Regions from separate parts of the Viridibacillus sp. NPDC096237 genome, predicted to be linked through region 1. Evidence: riboswitches for the same ligand, from Rfam matches in the RefSeq annotation. Region 1 holds a riboswitch; the other holds the start of a gene.
What was found. A riboswitch is a leader RNA that binds a small molecule or an ion and turns the genes downstream of it on or off. The one in region 1 is predicted to bind FMN.

Region 1 (11,056 bases):
GTCCTTCATCTGGTGGTTAACGCTTGTGAGTCCTTTACTCGCAGCTATCACTGGTATCTTATCTTCTATAGAACATAATGAATTTTCATGGCTTATTCTCATGGCTTATATGTTTGTAGCTCATTCTCTTCTGTTTCTACCTCTGTTGACGGGGGTATTTGCCGCCTTTATTTGCCGTTTTGAGCATATCGGTGATGGATGGAAGCAACTTCTTGCCTTACCTGTAGGGAAAAGCCAAGTATATATTATAAAATTTATGATTGTCGCCCTACTGTTAGCGGTCACGCAAGGATTATTTTTGTCGGTGCTATTAGTAGTAGGTTTCATGCAAGGTTTGACAGAACCGATACCTTGGAATTCGCTTTTATTGAGTATCATCGGTGGCTGGGTTGCCTGCTTACCACTGCTGCATTGCAAATGTTTGTATCCGTCGCTTGGTCAAGTTTTGCAGCTCCATTAGCAATTAATGTGATGTTCACTTTACCGAATATTTTAATTAGCAATTCAGAGCGTTTCGGTCCTTATTATCCGTGGGCTCAACCGCTTTTAGCCATGATTCCGAGGGCAGAAGAATTTGGAGTCTTTCACTTTTCAGCAGAAACGTTCTACATTGCTATTCTCGGAAGCTTCTTTGTCTTTTTTATAACAGGAATTACTTATTTTAGAAAAAAGGAGATTGGATGAATAACAGCTGTTCCTATTGAGATGTCTTAGCAATGGACATAATAAAAAAAGTCATCTTGTCTCAAGAAATAGACCTGTTTCCTTATGACAAGATTTCATAGTTATTAGTGTTGATTGACAATAAAGTTAAGGTACACCAATTATGAGTACCATCTAAAGTGATTGTTTATCTGAAATAAACAAAAGCCATCCATCTAGTCTTAACTTAGATGAATGGCTTTTTACGTACTTTAAAATAGTAAGAAACACTATATTTATTTTGATTCATTTGTCTGCTTTTCAAAATCGCATAGATCAATCCATTTCTGAATAGACAATATTACCTCATTGAATGCCAAACCGTTTGGTGTTAATTCATATTCAACTTTTTTTATCGAAGAGTCAATTAGCTTTTTATTGATTAGGCCTGCGTTTACTAGTTCGTTTAAACGTTCTGTTAGTAAGCGGTCAGAAATTCCAGGGATCATGGTGTGAATTTCGTGATAACGTTTAGGACCAGATAAAAGAGAATAAATAATCATCCCCATCCAGCGTTTTCCGATAAATTCGATTGCTTGATGGTAGCTGCTACAAATATGTGTACAATTCGGTTGATTCATAAAACAACCTCCCGCCTGTGAATGCATTTTCTTCTATTGTAACATATAATACTTTTTTATTGACGTATAAACTTACTAATGGTAAGATTTTGTATATCAACTTACCTTAAGTAAGTTTTAGGGGGAAACATAATGTCAACAAAAACAGAATCAAATTTATATACACTTATGCAAGAAAGAAAATCAGTTCGTAAGTACGATCCTACATTTAAAATGACTCAAGCACAACTTGAGGAAATCATTAAAGAAGCGACTAGTGCGCCATCTTCAAGTAACCTGCAAGCCTGGAGATTCCTTGTTATTCAAGATGAAGAAACGAAAAAAGAACTTCGTACAATTGCTAACAATCAAGAACAAATTGAAACATCTTCAGCAGTTATTGCCGTTATAGGTGATGCTGAAATGTACAAAAACGTAGAAAAAATCTACACACAGAATGTAGCAGAAGGCCATATGGATGAAGCTCAAAAGAACATCACGATTGAAAATACACTTCGTATGTACCCATCTGCACCAGTAGAAGTAAGAAAAAGTATCGCAACTTTTGATGCAGGTTTAATTTCAATGCAACTTATGCTTATTGCAAAAGAAAAAGGTTTGGATACAGTAACTATGGGCGGATTTGATAAAGTGAAATTTGCTGGGCGATTTGAATTACCAAAAAATCAATTCCCAATTGTATTAATCGCTATCGGTAAAGCAGCTGCACCAGCATTCGGTTCATCTCGTTTACCGTTAGAAGATATTGCTCGGTTTATCTAAATAACTTTGAAAGTGTAACATTCAACATTCAGCAGAAACTAATTTGTTTCTGCTTTTTTTGTATGAATTTTTATAAAAGTTAGGGATAAAAAGGAAATGAGATTTATAAATAAGTAAAAAGTAAGTGAGTTAAGAAGATACATAATAGATCGTTAAGAGTGGTGTGTATCTATTAGGGAAGAAAGGAGAGCAATTTATTATGAGTTACTATTTATAATAGTCCCTTTTATTCCGTTTACCAAAATAAGATATTGTGCAGTTTATCTAAACAACTTTTAGGAATAAAAGGGAAAATCACGTTGTTAATAGAATTATATAAATTACAAAGGAGAGTTAAAAGATGAATAATAGTTTACTACGAGTTGGAACTACATATATCCCAGTAACTAATGTAGACCTGTCTGTAAAGTGGTATATAAATAATTTGGGTGCGGAATTGAGTTATCAAGATGAAGAAAAAGCGATTCTTAATCTAGCAGATCAAAGTTTTTTCTTAGTGAAAGCGAAAGAAAATCAGAGTTCAAATTTTATCGACTGTAACGGTAATGAGCGTTTCTCTATGACGTTTGAAGTAGATGGATTAAGTGCATTAGAAGAAATACATAGCGTTTTTATAGAACGTAAAATGGAAGTCGGTATTATTGAAGATAGAGGACATACAGGAAGAAACTTTGTTTTTGCTGATTTAGATGGGAATAAATTTGATGTGTGGAGTGAATTAAGTCCAAATTTTAAAAAAATCAAAAACATGATAAGTAAATAAGTAAATAAGTAAATAAGTAAAGCACATAGTATCAGGCGTGGTTGATCTGGCATATATAGAGAGAGGTAGGGCACATCAATGCTACAATATTATTCAAGCGTAAGTGGAAAAGGTAATAAGGTTGCTATTTTTCTCCCTGGTACAGGATGGTCTGGAGGAATGGGTATGCCTATAGCGGATGCATTAAATACTGATTACATTACACATATGATTGATCTTCCTGGTATCGGGAAGAGTACTGGGATTGAAGGAGTAGTAACACAAAGGGATATGGCAGACTGGCTACATGGCTATATCGAAAAGAATCATTTGGATAAAGTTAATATCATTGGCCATTCTTTAGGGGGTATTATTGGTTTAGCCTACGCATTCTATTATCCCAAGAAAGTAGATCGACTGATACTTTTAGATATCGGATATGCAAGGGTTGATCGTTTCCCTGTTAAAATGTTCGGTAAATCTGGATACTTTTTACCCATCATTAGTATTTGCCATAAATTATTTGGACAAGGTTTTTTAGGGAAAGAATCAGGTGATGAGCAAATATCAAAGCCCAAAACAGAGGAAGAAATAAAGGCAGTAATCGAAAAGTTTGAATTCGAAGATAGTCCTTTTATTAGAGAAGCCATTGAAAACCAACGATCAAGTAATCTATCAGGTATTAGTTTGTTGTTAGCGGCTTATAGGAGCAATCCACCTAAAATCTTAAAAACAATTCAAATACCTTGTTTGCTACTATACGGAAATCGGGAAAATAGTGCAGCAGCTGCGCAACGAAAGGTAAAGAGAGAAGTAGAGGGAATAAAATCAAACCAAGTTAAAGTTCAAATGTTAAAGGGTGATCATTATGCCCATGTGCAGGATAAAAAAGCTATAGAGTATATCAGTACATTTTTGGCTTAATAGAGGCAATGCAATGAAATCGTTAAAAGTCAAAAACTTAGTGGTAAAATAAATAGAATTGGTAAAAATTTCAGACCATTTATCTTCAAATTAGAAGATGGATGGTCTAATTTATTGTGCAAACAATTTATACATATTATTTTTAGGATTTGTTTAACTTGATTGTGTTTTTTTAAAATAAGCGTATTTGAGATTTTATTCTAAGATTCCCCCCTTCTATGTTATGAAAACTTCCTTTTTCTTAACTAAGGTAACTTAGTTTATTATTTTGGAGCTAATGGTTAAGTATAATGACAACTAAAAAATAACAAAAAAACGTTCAGTAAGTCTAGACAAAGACGAGTTGAACGTACCTTTTGTTTGTAATTAAAATAATTATGCTATAAATTTCGTAAACCAAGCAATATAATGAGCTCCTGGAATGAAAAAGACTTGTGCTAAAAGCGTCCCGAACAAGCGGGAAGTCATCATCATAATTGACATGCCTTTAAGGTTAGAGTAATTACCTCTTTGATTAATGACGTCATCTGCAAGAATAGATATTCTTGGGTCGATAAAGATGATAAGCAAGATAGTAGCAAGTCCGTTAATAAGACCAGATGCCATTATTGCTGTTGAAGCTCTATCTGGTGCTAGTAAAGATGCATATAAGGCAGATAAAACACCGATTGTATAAATAGCTGTAATGACCATGTTAATGGCAAATAGTTTGATTGGAATATCTTTTAAATGAATATTCTTCAAATAAGAAAGTTTTGGCAAGTGGATATGTTTTAGTCCGCGCTTTATGTATGCAAATGTGAAGCCCTTTTTAATAAGCGACGGAATAGAACCCCTTTCTTCTGCTAAATGGATAATTGCCCTTGAGAAAATGGCGATAAAAGTTGGGAGTAATAGTATCCCAAAGATTGTACCAATTGTGGAAGATGCAATAATCACCCTAAATTGACTTTCTACAAATTCTAATGTATTTTCTTTAGGTGCTTTATCAATTAAACTTCCAGTAAAAGGCTGCTGCATCATATTAGCAAGCCTCGAAACCATGACCATTAAGTTGAATAAGGATAATGCGGAAGCAAGTAGTTTAACCCTAGCACCAGATAATCGAACAGCATAGGCAAGTGTTTCGATACAATGGATAATTAGGATAAACAGCGCAATTAATATTAATTTCTCAGTGAATAGTTCTGAAATAAAATCACCTTCTCTTAAATGATATATTAGCATAATCAAACGATAAAAACTGATTTTAGACATAGGCTACGAATAGATATTTTTATTGATACCATATTTTGTTATTATTAAACGTAAAGGACAATACCAAGTTACGTAGTATAAACGTTGAAATTAATTAATGTCTTAAATCTTAATTCTTATTAAATGAAGGACGTACATATAGAGGCAATTCTTTTCCGAAATAATACTTATATAAGTGAGGTGTAAAAGTGCAGGCATTGATAATTCGTTATATTGCTTTGTTTTTTACTATTGGCGTATTTTTGATACATATTTTGTTGAATGGTGGACCCATTACAAACGCAATTATTCTAGTCACAGTTACTCTGTGCTTATATTTTACAATCCCACTTAGCAAAATACCTGTAGTTAATTATTTGATCATAGTGCTAATAATCCCAATTGGTGCATCATTTTCTATTGATATTATTTATTTATTGCCAATGCATGCATTTTTTGCAATGGAGGGAGCTTTTCAACTTAGGCAACGGGAGCACACTATATATATATGTTCTTTAGGTATCGTTTGCACAGTAATCACTTTATTTAAGCTCACTCCATTTGTAAGTTTGTTACTATTTATTGCAATTTGTAAAAGCTCTTACTTTGTAAATCATTTTTTTTGGAGTGTTAAAGAAAAAGGCGAGCTCTATACAGAACAAGAACAACTAGCACGTGCAGAAGAGCGCACAAAGATGACGAGAGATATCCATGATTCAGTTGGACATAAGTTAACGGCATTGCTAATGCAGTTAGAGGTACTCTCAATTGAAAATAATATAAAAGGCATCGAAGACATAAAAGAATATTCAGCCAGTTTAAAATACCATCTTCCCCAGATAATTCAGTAGGACGATTATATAATTCTACATAGTGCACATTAAAACCATGTTCATCTAGTAAAGCAACATACTCTGCTACGCTTGGAAAATACCAAGGGAACTTTTCTGCTTTGTACTCATAACCTAATTCACAAAATGATTGCTGAATTGCTTCTACAATGGATTGAATATTACCTTTTCCACCCAATTCGCGACAAACGACCACCATCTTTTAAAGCTTCATAAATACTTGCAACGGCCTTTTCTTAAGATTTCATCCAATGTAACGCAGCGTTAGAAAAAACGGTATGAAACTGGTTTGAATAACCAAGGTGTTGTGCATCTTTGACGTGGAAGGGAATATGCTCGAATTTTTGGCTTGCTTGTTCATTGATGCAGACTGGTCAATCCCAATGACTTTTGCACCTGTTTCAGTAATTTGTGCAGCTAAATCACCTGTACCACAACCGACATCTAAAATTTGCTCTCCTGCTTTTGGATTAAGAAAGGAAATTAATCCTTCACCATATTTAGAAACAAATTGATGCTTCGTATCATATAAAGTTGTATTCCAAGTACTATTCATTCTGCTCACTCCTTTTCTTAAGAAAACTATACTGCTAACTGGAATGATAAAGAAATAATTAAAAAGTGGATTTTTGAAAACGATTTCGAATTAAAAGGTTAATAAGGAACCGTTTTATTTCAAATAGTTATCTCAAGTCAGATTTACTGAATAAATACTAAGAATAAATCAAAAGAAAATGAACAAATTATAGTGGATGGAGGTGATTATTAATGGCGAATAACAACCAAGAAAAAAATAAAGTGAAAAAGAATAATGACTTAGGTCGTGAAGAATTTGGTTATGGGTTTGATTTGAGTCCAGATGACTTTGATGTGGTTGGACAAAATGATGAAGCACATAAACAACATAATCATGAAGATAAACAAAAACCGAATAATAAAAATAATGCTAGAAGAATAAACGAATAAGCAACTTGAATATAGGAGTGCTGCATATGAAACAATATTAAATTGTTTTATTATGTAGTGCTTTTTTATTATGCATGTTTAAATTTTTGTATGAGAACAGATAACTTAACTATTATGAAAGTGGATGTTCTTGCAGTTGGATAGGATTATTAAATTAAAATGACAGGATATTCATGGAGGGATTTTAGTAAATATTCGGTGTGTCATATACATAAAATATTAAAACGACTTATATAATAGTTTAAGGTTATTTTCAATAGTATGTACATTACGACAGAAAACAATGTGATGAGGTTTTTAAAGCATAATTTTAATAATAAAAAGGAGGATATAATGAGAATAGGATACCGTTCTATTTCCGTAATAGTTAACTTATTTCTCGGCTATTTATCTTTTTTTATAGGTGTATTATGGTTCATGACAATAATGTACGCTTCGCATTCTTTCGGATTGAGAGTGGACTCTACTTTCGATGATGGTTTACTAGGTATCTTTTTAATTCTTTCTATCATTGCAACGGCTATTTATATTCCGGCTTGTATTAATTTAAACAGCATAATTAGACCGAAATTAGAAATGAAAAAATGGAGTTTTATCACTTTTATATCCATAGTTTTTATCCTTGGTTTTTGTATTATTACTTTAACTATACAGTGAACGGTTGTTGGTAAATAAAAAAAGTTACATTTTTCCGTGATATGTAACAGGCCGATAAAGCCCAATACATCAAGATTTTATGAGTGATTTCATTTTAGTATGTTCTCAATCAATCATATAGAAATTAAAAAAACTCTAGTTTTTAAATAACTAAAGTGCTATGGTATTTACATACAATATAATAATCCTTCGGGGTCGGGTGAAATTCCCAATCGACGGTGATGAAGTAAATCTTCTAAGCCCGTGAGCCTTTTTAAGGCAGGATTTGGTGCGAATCCAAAGCCGACAGTATAGTCTGGATGGGAGAAGGATGTAGAGAATATCAAAGTCTTATTAAAATCTCGTATTTTAATAGGTTTATTTAGTATTGATAATTTCAAATCTCCTATCAAACTCCGTAGTGTGCTATGGGGTTTTTTTGATGCCCTAAAGCTAGAATGTATTGTTGTCAATTTCATATGTAATATCCTTCGGGGTCGGGTGAAATTCCCAATCGACGGTGATGAAGTGAAGCTTCTAAGCCCGTGAGCCTTTTTGAGGCAGGATTTGGTGTGAGTCCAAAGCCGACAGTATAGTCTGGATGGGAGAAGGATGTAAAGAATATCAAAGTCTTATTAAAAATCTCGTATTTTAATAGGTTTATTTGCTTATGATATTTTGGACAACTCCTATCAAACTCCGTAGAAATCTATGGAGTTTTTTTGCTGTAAAAAATTGAATATGATCGTCCTTCGGGGTCGGGTGAAATTCCCAATCGACGGTGATGGAGTAAAACTCCTAAGCCCGTGAGCCTTTTTAAGGTAGGATTTGGTGCGAATCCAAAGCCGACAGTATAGTCTGGATGGGAGAAGGACAAATAGATAACACGCAATTCCTTTTGAAAATAGTATTTCAATAGGTTTATTTAATGATGCGTTTATCTAAAACTCTCCCAAACTCCCTAATTATATTAGTGAGTTTTTTATTTATTTAAATGGGAGGTTTATCACAATGCATGACGAGTATTATATGGATTTAGCTTTGAATTTAGCGGCAGTTGCCGAAAATCAAACGTCGCCAAATCCGGTAGTTGGAGCAATCATTGTAAAAGAAGATGAAGTGGTTGGTATTGGAGCGCATCTTAAGGCTGGTTCTCTTCATGCGGAGGCGCATGCACTCAAAATGGCAGGAGAAAATGCTATCGGCAGTACGATGTATGTCACTTTAGAGCCTTGTAATCATTTTGGTAAAACCCCCCCCTGTACGATGGGTATATTGAATGCAGGTGTGAAAAAAGTAGTGATTGCAACACTTGATCCAAATCCCAAAGTAGCAGGAACAGGTGTTGCAAAACTAAAAGCAGCGGGCATTGAGGTTGAAGTAGGTATCGGTGAAGCGGAGGCTTTGAAATTAAATAAAGCCTATATGTATTTTATGAAACAGAAGTTGCCCTTTGTCACGTTAAAGCAAGCCATCACATTAGATGGGAAAATTGCTACAATTCATGGACGTAACGAAAATATCACAGGTAAAGAAGTTCAGCAGGATGTTCATCTTAAAAGAGCGCAATCTGATGCCATTTTAGTTGGAGTTGAAACAGTTTTAAATGATAATCCATTACTTACAAATAGATTTGCAAAAAGTAATAAGCAACCGATACGTATCATTTTGGATACTCATTTAAGAACGCCAATGAATGCCAAAGTTGTCATCGATCAAACAGCACCAACGTGGATAGTTGTTGGCAATGAAGTCACATCTATTCAAATTACAAGATTTGCACAAGCCAATGTACGTATCATCCAACTTGAAACAAAATCCATCGTAATTCAGGATGTCCTTACAGAGTTAGCACGTCGTAATATTGTCACGCTTTATGTGGAAGGGGGCAAGCGTATAAGTTCTAGCTTTGTCAATTCTGGTCTAGTCAATGAAATGATTACTTACATAGCCCCTAAATTAGTAGGTGGCCATGATGGAATTGGCATGTTTGAACATTTAAACGTAACAAGCATGGATAATGCTGTCCCATTAAAGATACAGCAAGTGGAACAAATTGGTGAAGTCATTAAAGTGATATCGAGATTGGGGGATTAGGGTATGTTCACAGGTATTATTGAAGCAAAAGGGAAAATTAAAGTTCTGACAAAGGGTATGGACAGCATGAAGGTTACCATTGAAGCTGGAGACATTATGTCGGATATGCAACTTGGCGATAGTGTAGCAGTAAATGGTGTATGCTTAACAGTTTCGCATTTTACCCAACGAGAATTCACTTTAGATGTCATGCCAGAAACAGTTAAAGCGACAACAATTCATTCCTTAAAAGTAGGGCATTTGGTGAATTTGGAAAGAGCGATGGCAGCAAACGGTCGATTTGGCGGTCACTTTGTTTCAGGCCATGTTGATGGGATAGGTACAATCGTTAGAAAAACAAAGCAAGCAAATGCGGTCTATATCGACATCTCTATCTCACGAGAACTTAGTCAGTTTTGTATACCGAGAGGTTCAGTTGCCATTGATGGAACAAGCTTGACGATTTTCGATAAACAACCTGAAAAACTCACTGTTTCACTTATTCCACATACGTATCAAGAAACGATTTTCGCTCTTAAAGAAATAGGACAACAAGTGAATATTGAAACGGATATTTTAGGCAAATATATTATCCATCAATTAAAGAATAACGAAGGAACTTCAGCAATTACAATGAATTTTTTACAACAAAACGGATATTAAAACGGGCGGTGTATAGCAATGTTTCACTCAATTGAAGAAGCGTTAGAAGATTTAAAAGATGGCAAAATGATCATCGTTGTTGATGATGAAAATCGTGAAAATGAAGGGGATTTAGTTGCACTTGCAGAATATGCAACACCAGAAAATATTAACTTTATGGCAACACACGCAAGAGGATTAATCTGTACGCCCATTACTGAAAAAAGAGCGTTAGAACTGCAATTGCATCCAATGGTATCAACAAATACGGACCACCATCAAACAGCTTTTACAGTCAGTATTGATCACGCTAGTACAAGTACGGGCATTAGTGCATTTGAACGTTCACAAACGGTTCTACAGTTATTAGATGGAGCTGCTAATGCAGATGATTTTAAAAGACCTGGTCATGTTTTCCCGTTAGTTGCGAAGAAAAACGGTGTCTTAGAAAGACCTGGTCATACAGAAGCAGCAGTTGATTTAGCAAAAGCATGTGGCGCGATTCCAGCGGGTATCATATGTGAAATTATGGGAGATAGCGGGAAAATGTCTACGGGACAAGAGTTAATGGACTTCGCAAAAGAACATCAACTAAAAATAATTACGATTGAAAGTTTAATTCATTATCGTTATAACCATGAAAAAGTAGTAACTAGAGCGGCTAAAGTACAACTTCCAACAAGTTTTGGACAATTCACTATGGTTGGCTATGAAAACGAACTCGACAATTGTGAACATGTGGCACTTGTTAAAGGGGAAGTAAATGTTGTAGACGCTCCAATAGTGCGCATTCATTCTTCATGTTTAACCGGTGATATTTTTCATTCGGAAAGATGTGATTGCGGTCCTCAACTGCAAGAAGCACTTAGTATCATTGAAAAAGAGGGTACAGGAATTGTGTTGTATATGCAACAAGAGGGTAGGGGAATTGGCCTTAT
Region 2 (11,056 bases), on a different contig from region 1:
TTGACCATAATTGATATGCCCCTCTTTGTCTAACAATATTTGAACTGAAGTACCATCATTCAATGTAAAATCTAAAAAGCGAGTAGTTTCTGTTACGCCTGAACTTTCTCGCACTAAAGGTATTGCAGTATTAAAGTTAGAAACTAGTTCCTCTAATACCTTGATGTCCTTTAAATCTTGTTTATTCCCAGTACTGTTATTCCAGTCATCATACGTTTGATACTGCACTTTCTTTATATTCCCCTCTATCTTTAATAAGTCGAATATATCCCGTCCTGAAGAAATCGTTCTATCATTCAAATTTTCATAAATCTCAGTATCTAACGCCCCACCATTCTCGTTGTATGTCATAATACGAAATGATTCATCATAGCCTTTCACAGTGTAGACGTCACTTTTCCCTATAGAAGAGGCAAATTCACTAGCATAGTCGCCTTGTTTGCTCCACTCATCGATTGACCCCTTAGTACGGCCTAGTTTCTCTCCTCGCAATGCATCCGGACTGTTACCGATGAATTTTGTCGATGTTTGTGTATAGATTTTTCCTTTATAAACGATTAAGCCAATCATATCTGCATTCTGACTATTGCTAGGTAATTTAATTGCTGGAATGGTTATGCTACTTTGATCGAATGAGATTCTCTCTTCTATATGTGATAAATCTTCCATCAAATTCACTACTACCGCGTTACTCTTATCAGTTGTATTGTTATAAATAGCATAGGCACCAGCACTAACTGCAATCAAAGCTGGGATAGCTAGCCAACTTAATTGGCTTTTATTATTTTTTCTCTTTTCCCACTTAGCACGGTTTACACCATTTACTGCACGATCATGCAGTTCACTTGGAATCTCTATATTTTCTAGTTCTCTTTTTAACCGATTAGACATAAGAACCTCCTTCTTGTAGTTGTTGTCGTAGCTTTTGTAAACTGCGATAAAGAATCGTTTTTGCCGTACCCAGTGGCATTTCTAGAAGATTTGCTACTTCCTTAATTGTAAGGTCTTCATAAAACCTTAGGAGAATGATACTTTTTTCATCAGGTGATAAATAATCTATACATTGCTGTAAGTCAAATACTTCAGGTAAATGCTCCGCAAAATTTTCGTGTATTATTTCATCTTCATTAAAGTCATTCTTCTTTTTTCTTTTCCGTAAAATATCGAGTGAGCAGTTAATCGCAATTTTCAATAACCATGTTTTAAAGTAAGTTGGGTTTTTCAATGTTTGAATTGCTTTAAATGATTTGTAGGCAGTCTCTTGCACAACATCTAATGCATCTTCCTTATTTCCTACATATGTATATCCCATACGGTAAATATCAATTTCATATGTTTGAAATAGCTGCAAAAAGGCCCTGTCATCGCCCTTTTGTGCCTTCTCTATTAAGCGATACATTTATACACCTCCTGTCTCTTTAGTTATTAGATGGACGGCAATCTATTTTAGCTTTCTTTTTTACACTTTATTTTTTTCAAAATGAAAAAGCAATGAGGTTCAGGACCTCATTGCTTTTTAATAGTAAATTTAAATATTCTGTTCTTCATAAGAAAATGGTGTCATTCGAGAAGCGATTTTACGTAACGTTAAATCCACGAAAAAGAATACACTTCCTAAAATAAAGCCTGCTGTAGCACATGTTATTGTTTGAAGTGACCAAACTCCACCTTGTGAGTAATAAGCAAAAGAGACTGGAATCACAATACCTGCCCCGAACGCCATATGCAATAATAACGAGTATCCTCTAACATTCATTTTACGCTCGGCTATTCGATCAGCTATATACGACACCAACAAACCGTATGTAAAAATCATAGGAACAACATATACGGTCAATGAAAGAGCATTTTGAAGGAATTGTTCTTCTGGTTGCATGAATAACAAGGGTAATATAAAGAAAGCAATAATTGATGTAAAAAATGCACTTAATAGTTTTCTTTCCGCCATTTACATACATCCTTTCTTATATCGAAGTTTATAACGAAATATCGAATAAAATATATAACATTGTAAAACCTAGATTATAAATTTTCGTTTTTGTATTATTATCTTGCTAAATGTACTAAATTTTTTATTTTATTAACAGTATTATATAATCAATTACCTTTTTATTCAATCATAAAAACCGATGTCTTTTTACAGACATCGGTTGAAGGTTTAATTTAAATAATGCATTCGTTGTTTTTCAATCCATTTTCTCATGCTATTGAATAATAGCATGAAGATGATCATGACGATGAATCCTTTTATAATATTAAAAGGTAATATTCCTAATACAATCATTTTCGTTAATGCGGCTCCAGTTGTAGGAGGCATATTTAAAAAGTAGGTATACATTGGTAGAAATAGCACATAGTTTAGTAAACTCATACCTACAGCCATTGATAATGTTCCAACTACAAACCCAGTAGTTAATCCTTTTGCACTTGAAAGTCGTTTATAGACAAAGTACACAGGTAAGATAAATAGAACTCCTGTTGTAAAGTTGGCAATATGGCCAACTGGCATACCTGTTGGACTTCCTGAGAAAATCCAATCTAGTACGTTTTTAAATAATTCAACTAATATACCTGCTAGAGGTCCCATTGTAATAGCTGCCATTAGAGCAGGTACATCACTAAAATCCACTTCCAAAAATGTCGGAAACGGCGGTAGTGGGAAGTTAAATAGCATTAATACGAAAGAAATACTACTTAACATCCCAATTGCAATCATCTTTTGCAATTTCATGTTCTTCATAATACTTTTCTCTCCTTTTGTAGATCCACTTCAAAAAGAGGAAAGGTATAGTCGTAGCTATGCAAAAAAATACCCTTAAGCACAAAGTGTACTTAAGGGAGAATTTAGGCATAGTCAAATAAGCGTCTCATTGATACTCAAATTGAAAGACGACCGTACCTTCACCTTCTCCCATCCAGACTATACTGTCGGCTTTGGAATCTAACCAAATCCTGCCTTGCGGCTCGCGGGCTCAAGAGTATTGCTTAGTTCTCTAATACCGCCGATCGGGAATTTCACCCTGCCCCGAAGATGAACCATAATTTAATTATAATACACTATAACTATATGCAAAAAAACACGAATTGTAAAGTCTTCTAACTTACAACTCGTGTGTTTAAATTTAATTTACATTTTTTCAATTGGTAAATAGAATGTGAAAGTCGTGCCTTTATCTACTTCACTTTCTACTGTGATTCTACCCTTATGAGCTTCAACAATATTTTTGGCAATAGCAAGTCCTAAACCGGTACCACCCTTACCACGTGTTCTAGCTTTATCTGCTTTATAAAAACGTTCAAATACATACTGCAAATCATCGGCTGGAATCCCAGCGCCGTTATCTTTTACTTGAATACGAGCAAAGGATAGCTGACGGTCAACAATAACTTCTACGCTTCCTCCCACTAGTGTATGACGAATGGCATTATCAATTAAGTTTGTTAATACTTGCTCGATACGGTCTTCGTCCATTTCTAGATGAAGTGTATCTTCAATTGTTGAATTAAATGTCAGGTTCACTTGCTTTTCTTTTGCTACTTGAACAAACTTTTGTGTAATTCTTTCAATAACAGGTGTTATAGGAACAGAATCTTTATATAATCGCATATGTCCTGATTCCATACGAGCTAAGTCTAGCAGGTCTGTTACTAGACGCCCCATTCGCTGCGATTCATCGTAGATGATTTTAATCATCTCTTTCCGCTCTTCTTCACTTGATACGACATCATCCATAATTGCTTCACTATAGCCTTGTAGCATGGCTATTGGCGTCCGCAATTCATGCGAGACATTTGCTATAAAGTCTGAACGTAATTTATCTAAACGATGCTCTTCCGTTTTATCTCGTAACACAGCTACTGCACCACGTACAGAGTTGCCACTGTATAATGGACTAATTGAAATCGCATAGTATGATCGCTCAATTTCGAGTTCTACTTCTAGCTCTTCTTCCAAATCTAAAACATGATCAAGCATATGATAAATTTCAGGCGGAATTGGTTTCTCGCTATTGGCACTCTTATTAATAAACCATTTTTGTAATAACAGCTCTGCAGGTGGATTACTTACTAAAATGGTACGATCTCGATTAAACGTAATTACAGCGTCTGTCATCGATGTCAAAATACTTGATAGCTGTTCTTTCTCTTGGTTAATCACTTCTAAGTGGTGTTTGAGTTGTTTACCCATTTGGTTGAAAGCCGTCGCTAATTGGCCTATTTCATCATTTTGTAAAACAGGTACTTTTGTTTCGAAATTACCTTTTGCTAATTCAAATGCTGCTTCTCTCATCTTACGAAGTGGTGATGTAATTCGGGTTGATAAGAAAAACGCAAAGAATGTTGTTAACATCAAGGCAATGGCCGCTGCTAAAAAGACAATTTTAGTCGTTTCCTTTGTCGTCCTATGTATAGCGTCTGGGCTTTGATAGATAAATATTGCCCCATGTATATTGTTTTCAACATTTATCGGGAAAGCCAAAACGATGTAAGACTCCATGTGCTCTTTTTGTGTTGTCGAAGGTAGCATCATCTCTTTTACAATAGGTGCATTCGATGTAAATACGTTATCAAATGCTTTTTCATTAAGAATTTGTTGTTTAATTCCCTCCTGATTAAGCCCCGCTTGTAATGCAAAAGAAACCTTACCTGGTTTCTCAGCAATCAATGCATTTGTTTCATCACTAAGAACATCTGAAATAATAGCCTTTGTAGAATCAGTTGTTTCACGGTCATTGATGATCCGAGCAATTGTAGATGCTTCTTGACGTAATGAAGATTCTGTTTGTTTAGTATGATAGTTTGATAAAAATTCGAGCATTAACACAGTGAAAACAAACAATACAAATGAAACGAGAAGCAATATGGTTACCCATAGCTTCCCGACAACACTGTTCCACATTCTATTCATTGACTACCTCAAATTTATATCCTACGCCCCATACTGTTACAATCATTTTCGCCGCATCTTCTGAAACGCGATTTAGTTTTTCACGTAATCGTTTCACATGCGTATCAACTGTACGTAAATCACCAAAGAAATCGTAATGCCATACTTCTTTTAACAATTGCTCTCTATCGAATACTTTATCTGGTGATTTTGCTAAAAAGTATAATAATTCGTATTCCTTCGGTGTTAAATTCACTTCCACTCCATCTGCAGAAACACGGTGTGCGTCATGATCGATTGTTAAATGTGGAAATACCACTAAGTCTTTTGATGCAGAAGTTGTTGATATTGGTGAGAAAGCCGCTGAACGACGTAAAATAGCTTTTACGCGTAAAACCACTTCACGAGGGCTAAATGGTTTTACAATATAATCATCCGCCCCTAGTTCAAAGCCTGATACACGGTTTGCTTCTTCGCCTTTCGCCGTTAAAAGAATAATTGGCGTTGTTTTTTTATCACGGATTTCTTCGCATACTTGTAGTCCGTCTTTTTCAGGCATCATTATATCAAGAAGAATACAATGATAGTCATTTGCTAATGCTTTTTCAACTGCTTCTTCTCCATTTTCAGCTTCTTCTACTTCGTATCCTTCACGTTCTAAATACATTCTTAATAAACGGCGGATACGATCCTCATCATCTACTACTAATATTGAAATTTGTTCATTCACAACTATTCCTCCCAAAACCATCTATATGTCTATTGTACAATTAGGCTATCAAAATGAAAAGAAAAGCCTTTTCCTATAAAGGAAAAGGCTTTAGCTTTGCTACAATCCTAAGCCGATTATTAACCAGCGTATGAGTGAAGACCTGCAATGATTAAGTTAACAGCAACTAGGTTGAACATAATGATAACAAAACCAATTACTGCTAACCAAGCTGACTTCCCACCTTGCCATCCTTTTGAAAGGCGTAAGTGTAAGAATGCCGCATAGAATAACCATGTGATAAGTGCCCAAACCTCTTTAGGATCCCAGCCCCAGAAACGAGACCATGCTTCTTGTGCCCAAATCATCGCGAAGATTAATGCACCAAGTGTAAATACTGGGAAACCGATCAATACAGAACGATAACCAATTTCATCCATCAGTTGTGAATTTGCACGTTTTGCGAATGGTTGCATGATAACTGCAATTGGTTTACGAATGATTAAACGAATTAGACCGTATAAAAGTGTACCAATTAGGATTGACCAAACAACTGTAGTCAATTTTTTTGCATTGACGATTGCTGGTACGTTAGCAATTGGCTCCATCTTATCTGAAGTCAATAATTCTGATTGATGCATTCCGAACAATGCTGGTGTATTATACGTAATTTCCTTAGGTGCACCATTTTTATCTACGTAGCTAAATTTTGATTCATAGCCTGTTACATTAAATGTTGTCGTAACCGCTACGAATCCTAACACAAGCACTAAGGCATACATAACAACTTCTATCCAGAAACTCTGTTTAGACCTTTTTGTAAGGTCGATATTTTTTAGTAAGTAAATTAAACCTGCAACAGCACTAATTGCTAGAATAGATTCTCCAATAGCTGCTGTAATTACGTGAATGTATAACCAGTAACTTTTTAGCGCTGGAATCAATGGGTTTACTTCACGAGGGAACATACTAGCATAAGCAATGATAATAACTGCAATTGGTAAAGCAAAGAGTCCAAGTGCCGGCACTCTATAAATAAAGTAAATTAAGATAAATGCTCCTACAACAAACATGCCGAATGCTGTCGTAAATTCAAACATATTACTAACGGGTGCATGTCCAGCATACACCCATCTAGTAATGAAATAACCTAGGTTTGCAATGAATCCAACAAGCGTAACAATAATTGCTAATGTACCCCATTTTTTACCTGCATCAGCGGATTCATCTTTTGAACCACCTTTAACTGCACCACCAAAAAGTAATGTAGCTACTAAGTATGCGACGAATGCCACAAATAGTAAATTTCCGCTTAAGTCAATTAAACTCATAAGGTGTTGTCACCTTCCTTTTCTCTGTCTTTCAACTTCTTGTCAGCATCCTCTACTTTTTGATCCTCATCATGTTGATCTATATATGCTGGAAGATGTGCATATTCCGTAACTGCATCCAAGTCTTTTTTCATACTGAACCAGTTTTTGTTTGTATGGGACGCCATTAATAAACGACCATCTTTTGTTTTTAATAGCCATAAACGGCGGTGACTCCAATAAGAACCAATTGATACACCTAACATAAAGATTATGCCACCTAGCATTAAAATCGAGAGTGTCTTATCTTTACGAACTGTTAAACCTGATACGTTACGTGTATCAACCGAACTAAATTTCATTGCATATTTATTTTCACCAAATGGTTCTAATGTTTTTTTTATAGCTACAAAGCTCGTTTCGCCTTTTGGTGTTTCAGGTGTGTACATATCAAAAATGAATGCTGGATTATTTGGTAAAGGTGAAGCCGTTTGTGGTTCACCGTCTTCAAAACCAGCAAAGTCAGGGAAGTATCTTTTCAGAACAACCTTACTACCTTTGCCAACTTTATATTCTTTTTCAGGGTTAGTTAAATCAATTGCAACAGCACCAAGTGATTTCCCTGTCTTTATATCCGTTAAATTGAAATGCATCGTTTTTAACTCGTTCAGACGGAAATCCATTTGATAAATTGCATAACCATCATTTTTTAATGGCTTATTTACAATAATTGGCGTTTCTTTTACTAGAGTTAAATTAGATGTGTCACCAGGAACTGCATCGTCTGGTGCTTTAAATAGCTTAACATCTGTCTGATAGTTTTTCGCAACTGCATTAACCGCTTTTTTAGATTCGTTAAATTCTTCTTTTTGTTCGTCTTTTGAATATGTTTCAAAAGTAAATTTTTTACTTTCTAAATAATAGCCTTCCATTCCTGGAATAGCCATTGTTTCACCTTCGCGGATCCAAAGTGTTTTATCAATGTAAAAACCCGGCATTAGGCGGAGCATAACACCAAATAGGAAGATGATTAAACCGACATGGTTAATATATGGACCCCATCTAGCAAAACGGCCCTTTTCAGCTAATAACGCGCCCTCTTCACGACGAACATTGTATTTCATTTCTTTCATTTTCGCTTCTGTAAGATCGAATGCTTTATCAACTTCTACTGCTGACATTTCTCCCGAAGCAAAAATACGTTGACGCTTCAAGAAGTTTTCATGACGTTTTACACGTTGATTTTTTAGAGACTTGTATAATGGAATACCTCGGTCTAGACTGGCAACAATAATTGAAATACCAAGCATGCCAATTAATGTTTGGAACCACCATGAACTATAAATATCAGCTAATCCTAATTTATAGTAAATTGATCCGAATGTACCGTAAGCGGCTTTATATGCTTCCGCAGCGTCCTCGTATTCTGTAAGCGATACATAAATAACTTGAGGTAAAAATGTACCAATACCTGCTGCAACTAACGTGATAATAATAATTGCAACTCCAACTTTTACACTTGAGAAGAAGTTCCAAATTTTATCAATAATCGTTTTGTTATACGTTTTTGATCGAATTGCGGTTCCCTCATAACGCATATCAGCTAACTTTCTACTCTTTTCCTCTTCAGTAAGAGGATTACCACACTTTTCACATAGAGTTGTGCCTTCTGGGTTCTCGTGACCGCATTCACAAATAATTTTTTTCATCCTTTAGAACTCCTTACTATGGCTGGATATCTGAAAAGAATTCAGCTAACATTTCACTCGTCATTTCACCTTCATAAACTCGAACAACTTTTCCTTTCGGATCAATAAAGACAGATGCAGGTAATTTATCCACATTGTAAGCTCTGGTCACACTTTTTGTTTTATCAATAACAACTGGGAACTCTAAATTGAAGTCAGAAATGAAATTTTCCACTTCAAAAACGGTTTGAGCTTGATTGATTGAAATCACTTCAATCCCCTGATCTTTAAATGCCTTATATTGGTCGTTGATTGCTGGCATTTCTTTTTTACAAGGTTTACACCAAGTGCCCCAGAAATTTAACATGACACCTTTACCTTTATAGTCAGATAAGCGATGAGTTTGGCCATCAAGATCGACTAGAGAAAAATCCGGTGCCTCTGCTCCAACTTTCAATAAAGGAATCTCATCCTTTGTAGCTGTTGTATATATCGTATATCCTATTGCTGCAACAAGTATTGCTAAAATTAGTGTTCGTACATAAAATCTTTTTTTCTTTTTATCCATGCTCAAAGTAGACCTCCTAAAAAACATCCAAAACAATCTACCTAATTATAGCAAAGTTTTGAATGACGGAATTTTATATATTTGAAGTGTTTGTGAACGTTTCCATTCCGTACATAGTGTTTTTTGTTTCACCTATAACAGGCCATCTTGTGTTGTTTTATGCTATGTAAAATTGGTTAAGACGTTTAGAAAGGTACTTTCTAAACGTCTTATACCTATTTTGGAATGTTAACAATTATTAATATACATAAGGTTTACCCTATTTTACCTGTCTCAGCTAATACTCTTAATTGTTTTACTTCATGATGTGTCAATTCTCTTGACTCACCCGCATTTAACCCATGCAAAGTTAAGAAGGCAAATTGTTCACGTTTTAATTTTTGTACAGGGTAACCCACTGCTTCAAACATACGTCGAACTTGGCGATTACGACCTTCATGAATTGTGATTGCCACAATTGCCTTGCCTGATTTGCTATCTGAAGACATTAATCTCACGCGTGCTGGAGCAGTCTTGCCATCTTCTAGCATAACGCCACGCTCTAATTGTCTCAATGCTTCTCTTGTAGGAATTCCTTTTACACGAGCTACATATGTTTTATCAATTTTGAATTTTGGATGTGTAAGTTGGTAAGAAAATTCACCGTCATTTGTTAATAACAGTAAGCCTGAAGTTTCATAATCCAAACGACCAACAGGGAAAATGCGTTGTTCAACTTCGGGGAATAAATCTGTTACTGTTTTACGACCTTTATCATCTGTTACAGCTGAAATAATACCTCTTGGTTTATATAGAAGATGATATACTTTACGTTCTTTTTCTAATTTAACTCCTTCTACTTCTACTGAATCAGAAGGAGAGACTTTTGTGCCAAGCTCTCTAACTACCTGTCCATTGACTTTTACTAAGCCTTGCTTAATCATTTCTTCTGCTTTTCTACGTGATGCAATCCCTGCATACGCTATTACTTTTTGTAGTCTTTCCATTCGTTCACCTCATAAGTTAAATACTATTAGCCTGTCCAAAATTATTGCACACTTTCTACTATAAGAAAAGTATTAGTACCTTAATAAAGTCCTTAACTAATATGTTTGTATACAGTTCGTCTGCTTTCTATATCACTTTTTTTACTAAAACCGAAAAAGGCTGCTAATATAAGCAGCCTTTTCTCTACTTAACTATTCATTTCCACTTTACATCAACGATTGCATCCTTTACTGGTTGTTCATCTATATAAAATGACCATCTACCTATCGAGTCTTTTGTTTTGGACCTTGGCAACTGTAAGATATGTTTCACTTTTTTAACTTCTTTTTTCGTCAGAAGCAAGTGCTGTGGCTCTGTTAATTTGATATCAATATCTGATTGTACTGAATACGTACCGGCTTTAGCGATTATTTCGTTAGTATAGTGTTTAAACACGTAATCAGCGAAATTACTATGCACAACCCAATCATTGCCTTCATTGATCGTTACTACAATTACCTTTTTGCCATCCTTTTCAAAATAAGTAGCAAGCGTTCGGCCAGCCACTTTCGTATAGCCTGTTTTACCAGCTATCGCAAATTTGTTATTACGAACGAGTTTATGTTTGTTTTCCCATAATGTGCCATTATCTGTAGTACCTTTAAAATATTTTGTAGAGGCAATCTTCTTAAACTTTTTATTTTGCATAGCAATCCGTAGCATTTGAGCAGTATCATATGCAGAAGCTAAATGTTTTTCATTATGCAGACCGGACGGATTTTCAAAATGCGTATTATCCAAGCCATAAAAGAGCGCGGTATCATTCATCATTTTAGAAAAACCTTCTAGAGAACCACCTGTAGCTTCTGCAATTGCTGCAGCTGCATCATTACCTGAACGTAACAATAGTCCATAGAGCAATGTTTC

Region 2: another riboswitch for FMN. It lies ahead of ACQKMD_RS00845 (ECF transporter S component); the one in region 1 lies ahead of ribD (bifunctional diaminohydroxyphosphoribosylaminopyrimidine deaminase/5-amino-6-(5-phosphoribosylamino)uracil reductase RibD).

The regions. Positions count from the first base shown of each region.
Region 1 covers NZ_JBNNTI010000037.1:894-11,949, reverse strand. Annotated here, with positions in the region: gene ACQKMD_RS17075 (ABC transporter permease) at 1-460, shown strand, start outside; gene ACQKMD_RS17070 (winged helix-turn-helix transcriptional regulator) at 939-1,283, opposite strand; gene ACQKMD_RS17065 (nitroreductase family protein) at 1,416-2,045, shown strand; gene ACQKMD_RS17060 (VOC family protein) at 2,386-2,808, shown strand; gene ACQKMD_RS17055 (alpha/beta fold hydrolase) at 2,887-3,711, shown strand; gene ACQKMD_RS17050 (lipid II flippase Amj family protein) at 4,087-4,938, opposite strand; gene ACQKMD_RS17045 (histidine kinase) at 5,157-5,798, shown strand; gene ACQKMD_RS17040 (class I SAM-dependent methyltransferase) at 6,043-6,354, opposite strand; gene ACQKMD_RS17035 (hypothetical protein) at 6,567-6,764, shown strand; gene ACQKMD_RS17030 (hypothetical protein) at 7,098-7,421, shown strand; FMN riboswitch at 7,603-7,736, shown strand; FMN riboswitch at 7,884-8,017, shown strand; FMN riboswitch at 8,145-8,278, shown strand; gene ribD (bifunctional diaminohydroxyphosphoribosylaminopyrimidine deaminase/5-amino-6-(5-phosphoribosylamino)uracil reductase RibD) at 8,412-9,497, shown strand; gene ribE (riboflavin synthase) at 9,501-10,139, shown strand; gene ACQKMD_RS17015 (bifunctional 3,4-dihydroxy-2-butanone-4-phosphate synthase/GTP cyclohydrolase II) at 10,158-11,056, shown strand, end outside.
Region 2 covers NZ_JBNNTI010000001.1:166,954-178,009, forward strand. Annotated here, with positions in the region: gene ACQKMD_RS00830 (hypothetical protein) at 1-891, opposite strand, end outside; gene ACQKMD_RS00835 (sigma-70 family RNA polymerase sigma factor) at 884-1,399, opposite strand; gene ACQKMD_RS00840 (hypothetical protein) at 1,529-1,948, opposite strand; gene ACQKMD_RS00845 (ECF transporter S component) at 2,159-2,740, opposite strand; FMN riboswitch at 2,900-3,037, opposite strand; gene ACQKMD_RS00850 (ATP-binding protein) at 3,128-4,909, opposite strand; gene ACQKMD_RS00855 (response regulator transcription factor) at 4,902-5,618, opposite strand; gene ccsB (c-type cytochrome biogenesis protein CcsB) at 5,738-6,928, opposite strand; gene resB (cytochrome c biogenesis protein ResB) at 6,925-8,616, opposite strand; gene resA (thiol-disulfide oxidoreductase ResA) at 8,633-9,163, opposite strand; gene ACQKMD_RS00875 (pseudouridine synthase) at 9,418-10,149, opposite strand; gene ACQKMD_RS00880 (D-alanyl-D-alanine carboxypeptidase family protein) at 10,346-11,056, opposite strand, start outside.